2 regions of the Flavobacterium humidisoli genome follow, and region 1 is predicted to be linked to the other one. Evidence: riboswitches for the same ligand, from Rfam matches in the RefSeq annotation. Region 1 holds a riboswitch; the other holds the start of a gene.

What was found. Region 1 has a riboswitch for S-adenosylmethionine ahead of M0M44_RS07760 (homocysteine S-methyltransferase family protein). Riboswitches for the same ligand answer to the same signal wherever they lie in the genome.
Region 2: it holds a riboswitch for S-adenosylmethionine, as region 1 does, so the genes downstream of both, M0M44_RS22370 (TlpA disulfide reductase family protein) here and M0M44_RS07760 (homocysteine S-methyltransferase family protein) in region 1, are expected to answer to the same signal.

What each region holds. Positions count from the first base shown of each region.
Region 1 is NZ_CP096829.1:1,712,973-1,720,960, reverse strand. Features, by position in the region: gene metF (methylenetetrahydrofolate reductase [NAD(P)H]) at 1-840, opposite strand, end outside; gene metH (methionine synthase) at 918-3,593, opposite strand; gene M0M44_RS07760 (homocysteine S-methyltransferase family protein) at 3,927-4,931, opposite strand; SAM riboswitch class I at 5,274-5,390, opposite strand; gene M0M44_RS07755 (NAD(P)/FAD-dependent oxidoreductase) at 5,901-6,953, opposite strand; gene M0M44_RS07750 (precorrin-2 dehydrogenase/sirohydrochlorin ferrochelatase family protein) at 7,051-7,632, opposite strand; gene cobA (uroporphyrinogen-III C-methyltransferase) at 7,760-7,988, opposite strand, start outside.
Region 2 is NZ_CP096829.1:5,311,722-5,319,709, forward strand. Features, by position in the region: gene M0M44_RS22355 (NADP-dependent oxidoreductase) at 1-805, opposite strand, end outside; gene M0M44_RS22360 (winged helix-turn-helix transcriptional regulator) at 898-1,275, shown strand; gene M0M44_RS22365 (aminotransferase class V-fold PLP-dependent enzyme) at 1,387-2,859, opposite strand; gene M0M44_RS22370 (TlpA disulfide reductase family protein) at 2,923-3,912, opposite strand; SAM riboswitch class I at 4,151-4,251, opposite strand; gene M0M44_RS22375 (response regulator) at 4,469-4,924, opposite strand; gene M0M44_RS22380 (PAS domain-containing sensor histidine kinase) at 4,927-7,599, opposite strand; gene M0M44_RS22385 (hypothetical protein) at 7,790-7,988, opposite strand, start outside.

The sequences.
Region 1 (7,988 bases):
TCCGACTTGTTTGATTTCAGCATTGTTTTTGCATTTATCTACAGCATCGATTAAATCTTCTGGTAAATCGATTCTAAAAATCTGTGGTAAAACCTGTAAATGTCTCTGAACCGCAATAGGTTTTATTCCAGGAATAATCGGAATTGTAATACCTATTTCTCTTGCTTTTTCTACAAAGGCAAAATATTTCGAGTTGTCAAAAAACATTTGTGTTACAACATAATCTGCTCCTGCATCTACTTTTTCTTTTAATCTTTTTAAATCTGATTGTAAAGATGGTGATTCTAAATGCTTTTCTGGATATCCTGCAACGCCAATACAAAAATCGGCTTTATTGTCAACATCCATTACTTCATGAAGATATTTTCCACAATTTAAATCGTTGATTTGACGAACCAAATCGATTGCATAATGATTTCCTCCCGCTTTTGGCGTAAAAGACTGCTCATCTTTCATGGCATCTCCGCGAAGCGCCATCACATTGTTGATTCCTAAATACTGACAATCAACCAACATATACTCTGTTTCTTCCTGCGTAAATCCGCCACAAAGTAAATGTGGAACTGTATCGACATTGTATTTATGTTTTATAGAAGCGCAAATCCCAAGCGTTCCCGGACGCATACGAGTTAGCTTTTTATCCAAAAGTCCGTTTCCTTTATCAATATAAATATATTCTTCACGAGAAGTTGTTACATCAATAAACGGCGGTTTAAACTCCATTAACGGATCAATATTATCGTATAATTCCTGAATGCTTTTCCCCTTTTGAGGCGGAATAATTTCAAATGAGAATAATGTTTTTCCTTTGGCGTTTTCTATATGCTCTGTTACTTTCATTTTAAGTCTTAAAGTTTGAAAGTCGAAAGTCGAAAGTCTTTCCTTTCGGACTTTAAGACTTTTGACTTTAGACTAATTTAATCTGCTATATTAGGGTTTAACCATTTCATTGCGTAATCAAGTGGTACATTTCGGCGTTTGGCGTAATCTGTGACTTGATCTTCTTTTATTTTTCCTAATCCGAAATATCGGCTCTTTGGGTTTCCGAAATAATATCCTGAAACCGAAGAAGCCGGCCACATCGCCATACTTTCTGTCAAAGTAACTCCAATTTCTTCGGCTACATTTAAAAGCTTCCAAATCGTTGGTTTTTCCAAGTGATCAGGACAAGCCGGATAACCTGGCGCAGGACGAATTCCTTTATAATTTTCTTTAATCAATTCTTCGTTGGTTAAAGATTCTTCTGAATCATAACCCCAGAAATCCTTACGAACTTTTTCGTGAAGATATTCGGCGAAAGCCTCAGCAAAACGATCTGCAAGCGCTTTGACCATAATCGAATTGTAATCGTCTAAATTCTTTTCATATTCCGCAGCCCATTCGTCAACACCAAAACCTGTGGTTACACAAAAAGCTCCCATATAATCTTCTATTCCGCTTTCTTTTGGCAGAATAAAATCGGCTAAAGCGATGTTTGGAGCGCCTTTTGTTTTTTGTGACTGCTGGCGAAGCGTTAAGAATTTTTCTAAAACTTTTCCGTTTTCATCACGCAATTCGATATCGTCATCATCCACCTGATTCGCAGGGAAAATTCCGTAAATACCTTTTGCTTTTAGTTTTTTCTCTTCTAAGATTACTTTAAGCATCGCCTGAGCATCTTTGAAAACAGATGTTGCTTGTTCGCCCACAACCTCATCCGTTAAAATTGCCGGATATTTTCCGTACAATTCCCAAGTCTGAAAAAATGGCGTCCAGTCGATATACGGAACCAAAACATCCAATTCAACTTCTATGGTTTGTGCACCAATTACTTTTGGTTTAACTGGAGTATATTCACTCCAATCCAATGGTAATTTATTTTTACGCGCATCTTCAATCGTTAAGAAGTTTTTATCTCTCGAACGATTTAAAAATGTTTCTCTAAACGAATCGTATTCTGCACGAATATCGGCTGCATATATTTTTCGGTTATGATCTAATAGATTTCCTGCAACGGTAACGGCTCTCGAAGCATCGTTTACGTGAATTACAGTTTCTCTATATTGAGGAGCAATTTTCACCGCGGTGTGCGCGCGCGAAGTAGTTGCACCACCAATCATAATCGGGATTTTAATATCTTGTTTGTCTAATTCTTTGGCCAAATAAACCATTTCGTCAAGCGAAGGTGTGATCAGTCCACTTAATCCGATAATATCTACTTCATGTTCAATAGCCGCTGCAATGATTTTTTCTGGAGGAACCATTACACCTAAATCTACAATCTCATAATTGTTACAAGCTAAAACCACCGAAACGATGTTTTTTCCAATATCATGAACATCACCTTTTACGGTTGCCATCAGGATTTTTCCGTTTCCTTGTTTATCTCCAGCTTGTTTGCTTGCTTCAATAAAAGGCAGCAAATAAGCAACCGCTTTTTTCATTACACGAGCCGATTTTACAACCTGTGGCAGGAACATTTTTCCGCTCCCGAATAAATCTCCAACGACATTCATTCCAGCCATTAAATTGATCTCGATAACTTCAATTGGTTTTGTTGCTGCCAAACGGGCTTCTTCTACATCTTCTTCAATAAAAGCATCAATTCCTTTTACCAAAGAATGTGTAATACGATCCTGAACAGATCCTAAACGCCACTCCTGAATGGCTTTTTCATCGCTTTTTACTTCACCTTTTACATTTTCTGCAAAATCTAAAAGTCGTTCTGTAGCATCATCACGTCTATCTAAAATTACGTCTTCAACGTGTTCTAATAAGTCTTTCGGAATATCATCATAAATCGTAAGCATCTCTGGATTCACGATTCCCATCGTCATTCCTTCTTTAATTGCGTGATACAAAAACACCGAGTGCATCGCTTCACGAACAACATCATTCCCTCTAAACGAGAATGAAACGTTACTCACTCCTCCACTAATATGTGCGTGTGGTAAATTCTCACGAACCCATTTTGTTCCTCTAAAAAAGTCCAAAGCATTCAGGCGGTGTTCTTCCATTCCTGTTGCAACTGGGAAAATATTCAAATCGAAAATAATATCCTGAGGAGGAAAACCTACTTTGTTTACCAAAATATCATAAGAACGTTGGCAAATCTCGACTCTACGATCGTAATTATCGGCCTGACCTACTTCGTCAAAAGCCATTACAATCGCCGCCGCTCCGTAGCGTTTGATTAATTTAGCATGGTGAATAAAGGCTTCTTCTCCTTCTTTTAACGAAATCGAGTTTACAACGCTTTTCCCTTGTACTACTTTAAGACCCGCTTCGATGATTTCCCATTTCGAACTGTCAATCATAATCGGCACTCGCGAAATATCTGGTTCTGCAGCAATTAAATTCAAAAATTTAGTCATTGCAGTAACGCCATCCAACATTCCCTCATCCATATTAATATCGATGATTTGTGCTCCTCCTTCTACCTGCTGCCTTGCAATATCAAGCGCCTCGTCATATTTCTCTTCCTTGATTAATCTCAAGAATTTTCTTGAACCTGTTACATTCGTACGTTCCCCAACGTTTACAAAAACACTTTCGGGCGTAATAATCAATGGTTCTAATCCTGATAATACAAGGTCTCTTCTTTTTTCTGCCATTTTTTTTTAAGTTACTAAGATTCTAAGATGCCTAGATTCTGAGTTTTTTTTATTCTCTTTTGTTTCCTGCAAGGTTTTGAAAACTTTGTAGGTATTTATGTTTATTAATTTGGGCGTGTCCCTCCGGGCCGGGCTATCCGTTACAAGTCCTCGCACTTCCTTCGTCAGGCTGTGGGCTTTTCACTTCTATCCCTCACGCAGACTCGGTTAAAACAAACAATCTATTTTCCACGATTTCAATTGTCATTTTTTTCTACCGATGATTTGTTCCTACGGAACATTTTATTCTGAATTCAACCTGCAAGGTTTTTAAAACCTTGCATAAGCGAAACTTTAGGCAATAACCGGCGCAACCCTCGGCTTATAATCTTTCGCAACCTCAGCCATTAATCGAATATGATCTGGCGTTGTTCCGCAACAGCCACCGATAATATTGATTAAATTATCTTCTAAATATTCTTTGATAAAAGCTTGCGTTTGCTCTGGCGTTTCGTCGTATTGTCCGAAAGCGTTTGGCAATCCTGCATTTGGATGTGCCGAAACATTAAAACTTGTATTATGTGCTAATGTTTTTAAATACGGTTTCAATAAATCGGCTCCAAGAGCACAATTGAAACCAACACTTAACAACGGAATATGCGAAACTGAAATCAAAAATGCCTCAACAGTTTGTCCAGAAAGTGTTCTTCCTGAAGCATCTGTAATGGTTCCTGAAACCATAATTGGAATATCCAGATTACGTTCTTCCTTCACTTCTTCAATTGCAAAAAGTGCTGCTTTCGCATTTAAGGTATCGAAAATCGTTTCTACTAAAAGTAAATCGCATCCTCCATCCATTAACGCTTCTACTTGTTCTTTGTATGCAATTCGCAAATCGTCAAACGTTACGGCTCTGTAACCTGGATCGTTTACGTCTGGTGACATACTTGCCGTACGGTTTGTTGGTCCGATTGAACCAGCTACAAAACGTGGTTTCTCTGGATTTTTTGCGGTAAACTCATCAGCAACTTGTCGTGCGATCTTTGCTGATTCGTAGTTTAACTCGTAAACCAAATCTTCCATATGATAATCAGCCATACCGATTGTCGTTCCTGAAAAAGTATTGGTTTCTACAATATCAGCACCAGCTTCAAAATAAGCAGCGTGAACAGCGCGGATGGCTTGTGGTTGTGTTAGGGATAATAAATCGTTGTTTCCTTTTAACGGATGCAGGAAATCTTTGAAACGCTCTCCTCTAAAATCTTCTTCTGAGAAATTATAGCGTTGCAACATCGTTCCCATTGCTCCGTCTAGGATTAGGATATTTTTCTTTATTGCTTCTTGTATCGTAATTGCCATATTCTTTTGCCGCTAAGCCACTAAGGCACAAAGCTTTTTTAATTATAATTTTGAAGACTCTATTTAAACCTGACAGTCCCGAAGCTTCGGGATTGAAAACCAGTCTGGTTTAACCTTCGATATTTTTTTCACATTAATTCCAAAAGTGCACTATTGCTGGCTCATTAGCCCCGATTGAAGTGGAAATCCTTTTGTTTTTTCTTTAAAAAACAAAAGATTGCAACGAAAAGCGGGAACTATTGACTGCAAAAATGCGCCAATGATTCGCTCCTGATACAGAATCTGTTTCAGTAAATATTGTGTGTTGTCTGGAAAAGTTTTGAGAAATACGAGTATGTATTTGTGTTATCTATCTTTAATACTGGAAAATGTCGTATAAAGTAGAATTTAGCACCTTCTTTATGATAAAGGGTTGCTAAGGTTTCATCGGGTCTATCCCTCCGCCTTTCGTGATAACTGACAATAATTTTAAGAACAGTGCAAAGGTATGAAATAGGGATACGATTTGCAAATGTTTTTTTCTAAGGTTCTGAGGTTCTAAGTCGCTAAGATTCTAAGGTTAAAACTTGACTTTGATTTTCAAATATAGCCCGCGGTTTCAACCGCGGGACACGTATTGTGTTAATTCGTTGCACGTTGTTCATGCGTTGGGTTCCAGTGGTTAAAACCACTGGCTATGTTTTTTATGTATTTTTCCTAGAAATTATGCTTTAATAATAAATCCATACATATTCGTTGAGCTCCAGAGGAGCATAATATTTATAGAAAAACAATTATTTAACCAAGCAAAAGCTCCAGCGGAGCGACGACATATATTTCGCTCCTCTGGAGCTCTTTTGCAAACGAATAATTTCTTTTCTATAAATATTTCATCCCTCTGGGATTAATTAAAAAAGCTCAAACTTTTAGTTTGAGCTTTCTATATAAAAATCTTAGTCCCTTAGCACCTTAGTATCTTAGCATCTCAGATTAAACAATCGCTTTCACAACCGCTTTTGGAGCTTCTTTACGAGTTCCGTCGAAACCGTCAACACCAGAAACTGTTGTATATTTCAATACGTATTTTTTACCTGGGTTGATGATTTGGTAAGCTGCCTGGCACATTAAAGTCGCTTCGTGGAATCCGCAAAGGATTAACTTTAATTTTCCTGGGTATGTATTAACGTCTCCAATGGCGAAGATTCCCGGAATGTTCGTTTGGTAATCTAATGCATTGTTTACTTTAATTGCATTTTTCTCGATTTCTAATCCCCAGTCACCTATCGGACCTAATTTTGGAGTTAATCCGAAAAGCGGGATGAAATAGTCGCATTCGATTTTACGGTGTGCTCCGTTTTCTTCAATATCTAATGATTCTACGTGTTCAGCACCATTAATTCCGATAACTTCTGCTGGAGTGATTAATTTAATTTTTCCAGCTGATTTTAATTCCTGTACTTTTTCTACAGAATCTAGAGCTCCTCTAAATTCATTTCTACGGTGAATTAAAGTTACTTCTGAAGCTACATTTGCTAAGAAGATACTCCAGTCTAAAGCTGAATCTCCTCCTCCTGCAATTACTACTCTTTTATCTCTGAATTTTTCAGGATTTTTGATGAAGTATTTTACTCCTTTATCTTCATAAAACTCGATATCTTCGATAAGTGGTTTACGAGGCTCAAAACTTCCTAAACCTCCAGCGATTGCGATAACTGGCGCGTGGAATTTAGTTCCTTTATTTGAAGTTACGATAAATGTTCCGTCTTCTTGTTTGTCGATGGTTTCTGCACGCTCGCCTAAAGTAAAACCTGGCTCAAATTGTTTGATTTGCTCCATTAATCCATCAACTAAATCTCCAGCTAATACTTCTGGGAATCCAGGAATATCATAAATTGGTTTTTTTGGATATAACTCTGATAGTTGTCCTCCTGCTTGTGGAAGAGCATCTAAAATGTGGCATTTTAATTTTAACAATCCTGCCTCGAAAACGGCAAATAAACCTGTTGGTCCTGCTCCAATTATAAGTATATCTGTTTTAATCATTATGTTGTTGTTTATAATCATTCTTAATAACACAAAGAAACGAATAAATCCTTGTACTATCAATGATTTTTATCATTAATTTCTTTCCGAAACTTTTTTACTCTTTATTTTTTAATGAAGAGGTAATCTCATTCATTCTTTTAACCTTTTCTTCAAAATTACCTTTGAGCGTTTTTCGGTATTCATTCAGGTTCTCAACCATTTGATTGATATCTTCTGGAATTACTTCTTCAAAAAACTCTCGAAGTCTTTTGGCTGTTGTTGGCGATTTTCCGTTAGTCGAAATGGCAATTTTTACATTTCCTTTTGTTACGATTCCGCCCAAATAATAATCACATAAATCTGGCGTGTCGGCGATATTACAAATCAAATAACGCTTACGTGACAAATCGTATACTCTTTTATTCACTTTTAAATTGTCTGTACAGGCAATTACCATATGACGTTTTTTGAGCATTTTCTTTTTAAACTTCGATTCTGTCAATTTAATCGAAGGATGCTTTTCGGCTAAAACTTTAATTTCTAAATGAAAATCGGGCGCTACAACCTCAACATTTGCATTTGGACTTGATTTTAGCAAGAAAGAAAGCTTTTCCAGACCTACATTTCCTCCGCCCACAATCAAGACATTTAGATTGTGAAGTTTTAGAAATATGGGATATAATTCGTTTTGTTCCATGTTACTCTTTTTTCATCTAACCAAAATTAGACGATTTACCAATCAAATATTCCTAACGGAACATTTTTGTTGGGAACATTTATTTTTTTTCTACTACCGATGAAATGTTCCTAACAGAACATAAATTCTAACGAATTTCTTCTTTTGATAGAAATTCTTCGTAAAATCCTTTTAGTTTATTGCTTTCTCTTACAACTTCTCCAAGAACAATAATCGCTGGCGAACCTAATTCTTTTTCTTTTACAACTTCTAAAATTGAATCTACTGTTCCTACACCAACCTTTTCTTCAGCAGTTGTTCCGTTTTGAATGATGGCAACTGGTAAATTTCCTTTATCTTCTTTTTGAAACAAATCG
Region 2 (7,988 bases), 2.0 Mb from region 1:
CTCCATACGCATAATTTGAAATATTATGAATTGTAGCGCCTCTCGAAAAAAGAATTCCACGAGATTCCGGCGTAGAAAAATTCGTGACATCAATAAAAGTTCCGTTTATTTTCAAAAGTTTTGCTGCAATTTCGGCCACATTGTTTCCAACTAAATCTACTGCGATATCAAATTTTTGATTTCTGTTTAAAGTAAGAGCCTTCTCGTAAATGTCTTCTTTTTTATAATGGATGATCTGTTCTGATTTAATTCCAAGATTCACTAAAGAAGCAATACTTTCTTCGTTTCCAGCTGTAACCACAAAATTGGTAAAACCTTTCGCGATAAGCAGTTTCATCAAAACATTCCCTACTCCGCCAGCTCCGCCCGTAATTAATATCGAATCGGTCAAAGAAGCATTCATTCGTTTAAAAGACTGCAAAGCCGTAAGTCCAGCTGATGGAATTCCTGCCGCTTGTTCAAAAGAAATATTCTGTGGTTTCTTTACTGCAATTCCCGCTGGAACACAAATATATTCAGCATACGTGCCATTTGATCCCATACTTCCAGAACCGCAAAATACTGCATCTCCAATTTTAAATTCTGTAACCTCAGCGCCAATTGCTGTAATTATACCTGCAAATTCTCTTCCTAGAATTGGAGAATGTATCAGCTTTCTTTCCGAGCCGTCTTCGGTCATTTGATAATCAATCGGATTAAATCCTGAAGCCATAATCTTAACCTGAATATTATTCGGTTCAGGTTGTGGAATCGCTACTGTTTCCAGTCTAAATTCGTGGTTTTCCTGTAATACAATTGCTTTCATTTTTATTATTTTAGTTTACAAAAGTATCGCCGTAATGCTTTATTTTTGTTATGGGTTAACCCAAGGTAACCGGTTACCAAAGAGAAACTAGTATGGCAAAAATTAACGATAATGGAGTACTTCGCGAAGCCAATTGTTCTGAAGAACTTATGGCAATGCGTGACAGTCTTGATGTTTTGGGTGGTAAATGGAAATTGATGATTCTAAGGTTTTTAACCAATAGAACGCATCAGGTGATTCATTTTAAAAAAATGCAACGTGAAATAGATGGAATTTCGGCTAAAATGCTAAGCAAAGAACTCAAAGAACTGGAAACCAATTTACTTATTACCAGAACAGAACAAAATACCAAACCTGCTACGGTAATCTATGCTATTACCGAATATGGAAAATCGGTGCTTCCGGTTACAGAAACTTTAGTCAACTGGGGATTGGCGCATCGTGAAAAAATTATTGAATCGCTTAAATAATTCTAATTTTTTCTACCGACGAGAAATTCCTACGGGATTACTCATTGGAAACCTGACAGGTTTTATCCCGAGGATTTGGGACTGTCAGGTTTAGCACTTAACTAACTATACTTAAACTAACTTAAACCATTCGTTTACTTCTCTTGCAATGGTATCTTTAATTTCCGGATTTTCAAATTCATTTGAAACCGAATTATATTCATAATCTTTTTTCCACTTTTTATAATTCAGAGCCACTTTTTCAATCGCATCACAGATGTAAAAGAGCTCTTCATTACTCATAATTGGATGCAAGGACAAACGTACCCAGCCTGGCTTATTGATCTGGTTTCTCTGCAATAATTCGTTTGTGATTTGTGCTGATTTCTTTTCGCTAATATTGAACAGATAATGCGCATAAGTACTCGCACACGACCAGCCGCCACGAACTTGAATTCCGAAACGGTCGTTTAACAGTCTTACAATCAAATTATAGTGAATATCTTCAATAACAAACGACACACAACCTATTCTTTCTGTAGTTAAATCTCCTAAAATAGATAAACCTTGAATTTTTTGAAGCCTCGAAAAACAAAGATCCAGCAGTTCTTTCTCTCTTTTTTTGATATTCTCTACGCCCATTTGCTCTTTCAATTCTAAAGCCAATGCCGTTCTAATCACCTGCAGAAAACCTGGAGTTCCACCATCTTCTCGAACTTCTATCACATCGCTGTAACAATATTTCCCTAACGGATTTGTCCATTTTACATTTCCTCCGCCCGGATTATCCGGAAAATCAGATTGGTATAGTTTTTCATTGAAAACCAAAATACCACAAGTTCCAGGGCCTCCCAAAAATTTATGAGGCGAAAAGAAAATCGCGTCCAATTGTTCTTCTGGATCTTTTGGATGCATATCAATCTTTACGTACGGTGCCGAAGCTGCAAAATCTACAAAACAAAGTCCGCCGTTTTGATGCATGATTTTCGCCAGTTCATGATAAGGCGTGATAATTCCTGTAACATTCGAACAAGCCGTAAAAGACCCTATTTTTAAGCTTCTACCTGCATATTTTTTAATTTCTGCAGCAAGAACTTCTGGATTGACTAAATTATTTTCGTCAGGCGAAAGAATAACCACTTCTGCATTTGTTTCATACCACGAAACCTGATTAGAATGATGTTCCATGTGTGTAATGAAAACCACAGGTCTGTCATCTTCAGATTTTGTTCGAAGTGCCATAACACGCTGTAATTTAGATAAAGCAGCCGTCATACCGCTTCCAGTAGTTACCAAAACATCAGATTCATTGGCATTAACCGCCTTTTTAATACGATCTCTCGCATGCTGATAAGCATAAGTAGAGGTTTTTCCTGTCTGACTTGAAAGTGAATGCGTATTGGCAATCATTGGACCAATTTTATGGAGCATTATATCTTCGATCGGATTGTATAATCTTCCGCTGGCAACCCAATCTGCATAAACCAGATTTTGTTCTCCGTAAACAGATTCGAAAATATGATTTATTCCTACTGTATTTTCTCTAAACTTAGAAAAGTAACATTCAGGCTCTGTTGGTTTTGTTGTTGGCTCAATCGCATTCATTTCCTTATCATTTTAAATTAACAAATTGTATTATTGCGTTTCTTATTTTGTATTTTTTCTTTATTAGATTTTACTTTCTAAAAGCGTTTTTAGTGTAGACTGTAATTCTTCTCCATGCAGATTTTTAGCGACGATTATTCCCTTAGAATCCACTAAATAATTTCCCGGAATGGCTCTCACACCGTATAATTTAGCAACAGCACTGTTCCAGAAAAGTAAATCTGAAACATGCGTCCAGGTTAAATTATCGTCTTGAATTCCTTTAATCCAGTTTTCTTTCTTCTTATCTAGAGAAATCCCTACGATATTGAATCCTTTATCGTGAAACTCTTTGTATGCCGATACAATATTCGGATTCTCTCTTCGGCATGGACCGCACCAAGAAGCCCAAAAATCGACCAAAGTGTACCCTTTTAAATTATCATAAAGTCGAACTGGCTTTCCGTCAGGATCATTGGCTGTAAAATCAGGGGCTTTTTTACCTACTGCTAATCCGTCTAAAACAATAGCCAGTTCTTTTAATTCTTTCACGTAAGTGGTATTTTGAAGACTCTTATCCAGCAAAGCAATATTTTGTGTAATCTGTTCTGGCGTTAATCTATAAGACCAGTTTCTGTACAGTACATATGCTGAAACAATAGATTTTGGATGTTCTGTTATGAATTTGCTGATTTCTACATCTTTACTTTTTTTATAAATTTCGAACAAATCCTGAGAAGCTGAACCTTCAACCACAGAAGCTGTATAATACTTCTTTGGACTCAGTTTTACTGTAACTGGATCTTTTTCGAGAAAAACATACAAGGGCGAACTTTCTGTATTGACACTCAATCCGTATAATTCTGGCGTTTTTACTTTTGTTTTAAAACTAAAATTCCCATCTTTTACTTTTACCGAATCTATCGTGGTAAACATTTTATTGTGAAACTTCTGCAGGTAAACATATTGCGCAACGGTATCGACAACAGTTCCTTTTAATTGTAAATTGTTTTCCTGCGCTTGAGTTTGAAAAGCTCCAAAAAGCAAAGCAAAACCTAATAGTATTTTTTTCATTTTATTTTTAGTTTTAAGATTAGACAAAAGCATTTCAGGCCAATGAAAAAAGCCATTAGCGTTATTATTGTTTATAAAAGAAATTGGAGAGAAACTTGTGTTTTTACCTTTAGAAAAAGGCAAAACTGTTTTCTTCAAAAATGGAATTCAAAAGTTCATAACTGGCGTACAAAATTGATTCTGCTTTCATAATAAAGATTTTAAATGGATGATCTTAAACAGATTTACGGAGAAATCTTTCTTATCTGCCCGCACACTGCGGAAGGATTTAGCACCTTATTCGGCAACAGGTTGCTAAGACTTCAATGGGCCTATTCCCTCAGTCTTTCTGGATAAGTATCATTATATAAATTTTCTGTGATACAAATATATATTAATTCTACCGAATTAGTCAAGTTTAAAATACATTTTTTTGATTTTTTTATTAAAAAGATTATTCAAATACAATTCAATATTTTAAAAATCAACACATTAAAACAAAAAACACTTTTTGGGCAAGCAGTTTTTTATAAAAGGAATTCATACGTTTTACCTTTCAAGAAAAGAAAACACAGTTTTATTCTGCAAGAAAAACATGCAGATATTTATTTTTTTCAAGATTTGAAAAAGTTTCTTTTAATCCATTCTCAAGATTTGAAGTAATTAATCTCAAGGCCTGTTTTAAGTCATCAAAATTATTTGGCTTCACAAAATAGCAGACTGCTCCAAGATTGGCAGCGGTATCCATATCATTTATGTATGAAGAGGTAGAAATCATAATTACAGGAATATCTTTATAGCGTTCTTCTGATTTTAATTGCTTCAGACATTCCCAGCCATTCATAATTGGCATATTTAAATCTAGAAAGACAATTTCTGGAATTTTATCCTGATTTTTCAGCGTATTTAGCACACCGTTACCATTTTCTGAACAATGGCAAACAATGCTTTCATCTATTTCTGCCAATGCTTCGCAAAACATTTCTGCATCATCCTGATCGTCATCTGCCAATAAAATCATCTTTTCTTGCATAATTAAATGTCTTTTACTTTTTGCTCAAATGGCAATGTTATAATAAAAATGGCTCCTTTATTAGCAATTCCTGTGGCCTTAATACTTCCGCCGTGACGTTCGGCTATTTTTTTACAAAGCGACAAACCTAAACCCGTTCCTTCATAACGATCCTTAGAATTTAAACGTGTAAAGGTTTCAAAAATTCGTCCTGTTTGATCCAGATCAAAACCAATTCCGTTATCTTCTACTGTAATTACCGCAATTCTATTGCCTTCCTCAATTTGTTCTGTTGCTGTGATACTTATTTCTGGCGGAGTATCTTCTTTAGCAAATTTAATAGAATTATTAATAAGGTTATAAAACAGCTGATATAATAATACAGAAGCGCCTTCTATAACTGGAAGTTCTTCAAAATAAATTGTACCATTTGTATTTTGAAGCGCAATTTCAAGATCGGTTTCTATATTTTTAATCACTTCATTTAAATCGACTATTGTTGTTTTTTGCGAATCGGCATTCATTTTGGAATACGCTAATACGCCATCAATCATATTAAACATACGATCTGCCGCAACATGAATTCGTTCAATATATTTTGATGAAGATTCATCAAGCTGTCCGGCAATATGATCTTCTAGACGACTTAAAAAAGTCTTTATCTTTCGAACTGGTTCTTTTAGATCATGCGACGCAACATGGGCAAACTGCTGTAAATCGTCGTTAGATCTTTGCAGTTCTTTAGTACGATCTTTTACCAAAATCTCAAGTTTTTCAGTAATTGACTTTTGTTCGTGAATATCCGTACAAGTACCAAACCAATTGATAATGATGCCTTCTTTATCTCTAATAGGAAGCGCTTTACTTAAAAACCAGCGGTATTCTCCCGTATTGGCATTTTTTAAACGAAATTCAGTCTGATAAGGAACTCCTGCATGAACACTTTCGTACCAAGTTTTTGACACTAAATAAACATCGTCTGGATGTAATTTTGAAATCCAGCTTGGATCTCCAAATTCATCTTCTATATAACCCGTATATTCGTACCAGCGGCTATTGTAATAATCGACAAAACCTTCAGAATTGGCTGTCCAAATAATTTGAGGGACCAAATCTGCAAGCTGTCTAAATCTTTCTCCACTTTCGGCGATAACATTTTGAAGTTCTTTCTGCGAAGTAATATCACTCGATGCACCAAACCATTCAATAATCTTTTCTTGATCGTCTAATATTGGCACCACTCTCGAGAAAACCCAGCTAATAGAATCGTCTTTATTTATAACCCTGTGCTCCATTTCAAAAATGGATTTTTCTACTATCGATTTAGAAATAAGATGGACAGCCATCTGCAAATCGCTAGCATGAATAAATTTATCTAACCAATTGACACCACGTTCTCTTTGATTAACCAAACGTCCGTCTCCTTCTAAATCCTGCATAATCATCCAATCGGCATCCATTCGATAAACCAAATCAGATGATGCATTGATTAAAGCTCGAAAACGGCTTTCACTTTCTCCCATTTTTTGGCGTGCCACAACTTGTTGCGTGACCTCAACTGCCACCTGTATCATTCCTGTTATCTCTCCATCTTCAATTAACGGACGATAAGCCAAATTATAATAATAGTCTTTTAACTCGCCTGTACGATTATGCGGAACCAAAACTTCACTTTGATCAAAAGGAATTCCTTCATTATAAACCTTTAAAACTTGCTCCCAAACATATTGCCCTTCGAGTTCTGGCAAAACGTCAATCAGTCGCATGCCAATAATTTCTTCTCCGCGTCCAATCATTTGCAGCATATGACTATTGATCTGCTCAATAATAAGATCATCACCTTTAAGCACTAGAGTCGGAGCTGGAGTTTGGTGAATCATTTTGCGAAAACGATTCTCACTTTGCTGTAATTTTTCTTCTGCTTGTTTACTTTCTGTAATATCTCGCGTTGTTCCAGCAACAAGCTCTACTTCACCATTTTCATTAAAGACTGGAACAAAAATATAATCGTAAATTCTTCTTCCCAATTCTGCGTGCGGAAAAGAAACTGTTCCTCGAACTGGCTTTTTCGTAGTTACCACAGTATCTATCTCTTGTTCATGCATTTCGGCATGCCAATCTTCATAACCATTTTCAATTAATCCGCGTCCGATTGCGTCTTCTGCAGATTTACCCCACATCGTCAATAAAGCTTTGTTTGCGTAAGTAAATTTATAATCAAGACTAAAGACGTAAACCAGATCAGGTGTTCCGTTTAGTATAGAATTGTATAGTCTTTTTTGTTTTTCTGCATCAAGCAATGCAGTATTAAGAGCTGTTTCGGCATGTTTTTTTTCAGTAATATCTTCCATTGTTACCACCAAAACATCGTCTTGTTTTACAGCAGTAAATCTGAAACATTGTTTGTTGGTTTCTTCTCCATACCATTGCTCAAAATTGGATGTAACTCCAGTTTCTGCCGTTTCAATAAACTGTTCTAAAATATTGGTTTCTTTTATTTTAGTGAAAACTTTACTGAATGGTTTTTCTTTGTATTCTTTATCATCAATCCAGTTGATGATATAAGTGTTAAACAATAATATTGAAAAATCTTCTGTTTTGCCTTTATTATCGTACAAAGACTTTAAAACTGCTATTCCATTTGGCGCAGAATTAAAGACGGTTTGAAAAAGGTCTAAATTATTTATTAGCTCCATTATCGTACTAAATAAAGGTAATTTCTAAAGTTGCTTAATATAGAAAAGGCATTTAAAATGTTATATTCTTTCTCAAATATAGAGAAAAACGTTTTTACTTTTAACATTCATTAAATTCTTTTATCTCATTTTAAAATCAAAAAAGCTGAATCATTAAGATTCAGCTTTCTTCTATTTTTTTGCCAAATAATTATTTGGTAATCGTATCGGCTTTAACTGTTACCGTTGTATCCATATTAACGGTATCCACTTCTGGTCCAACTGTGTCAATAGTGTTTTGAATAGAATCATTTTCGTATGATTCTGTTGTGGTGCTTTCATTCTTTTTGCAAGAAAATGCCAATCCAGCCAAAAGAACCACGAGAGCAACTTTAGTTTTTATTTGCGTT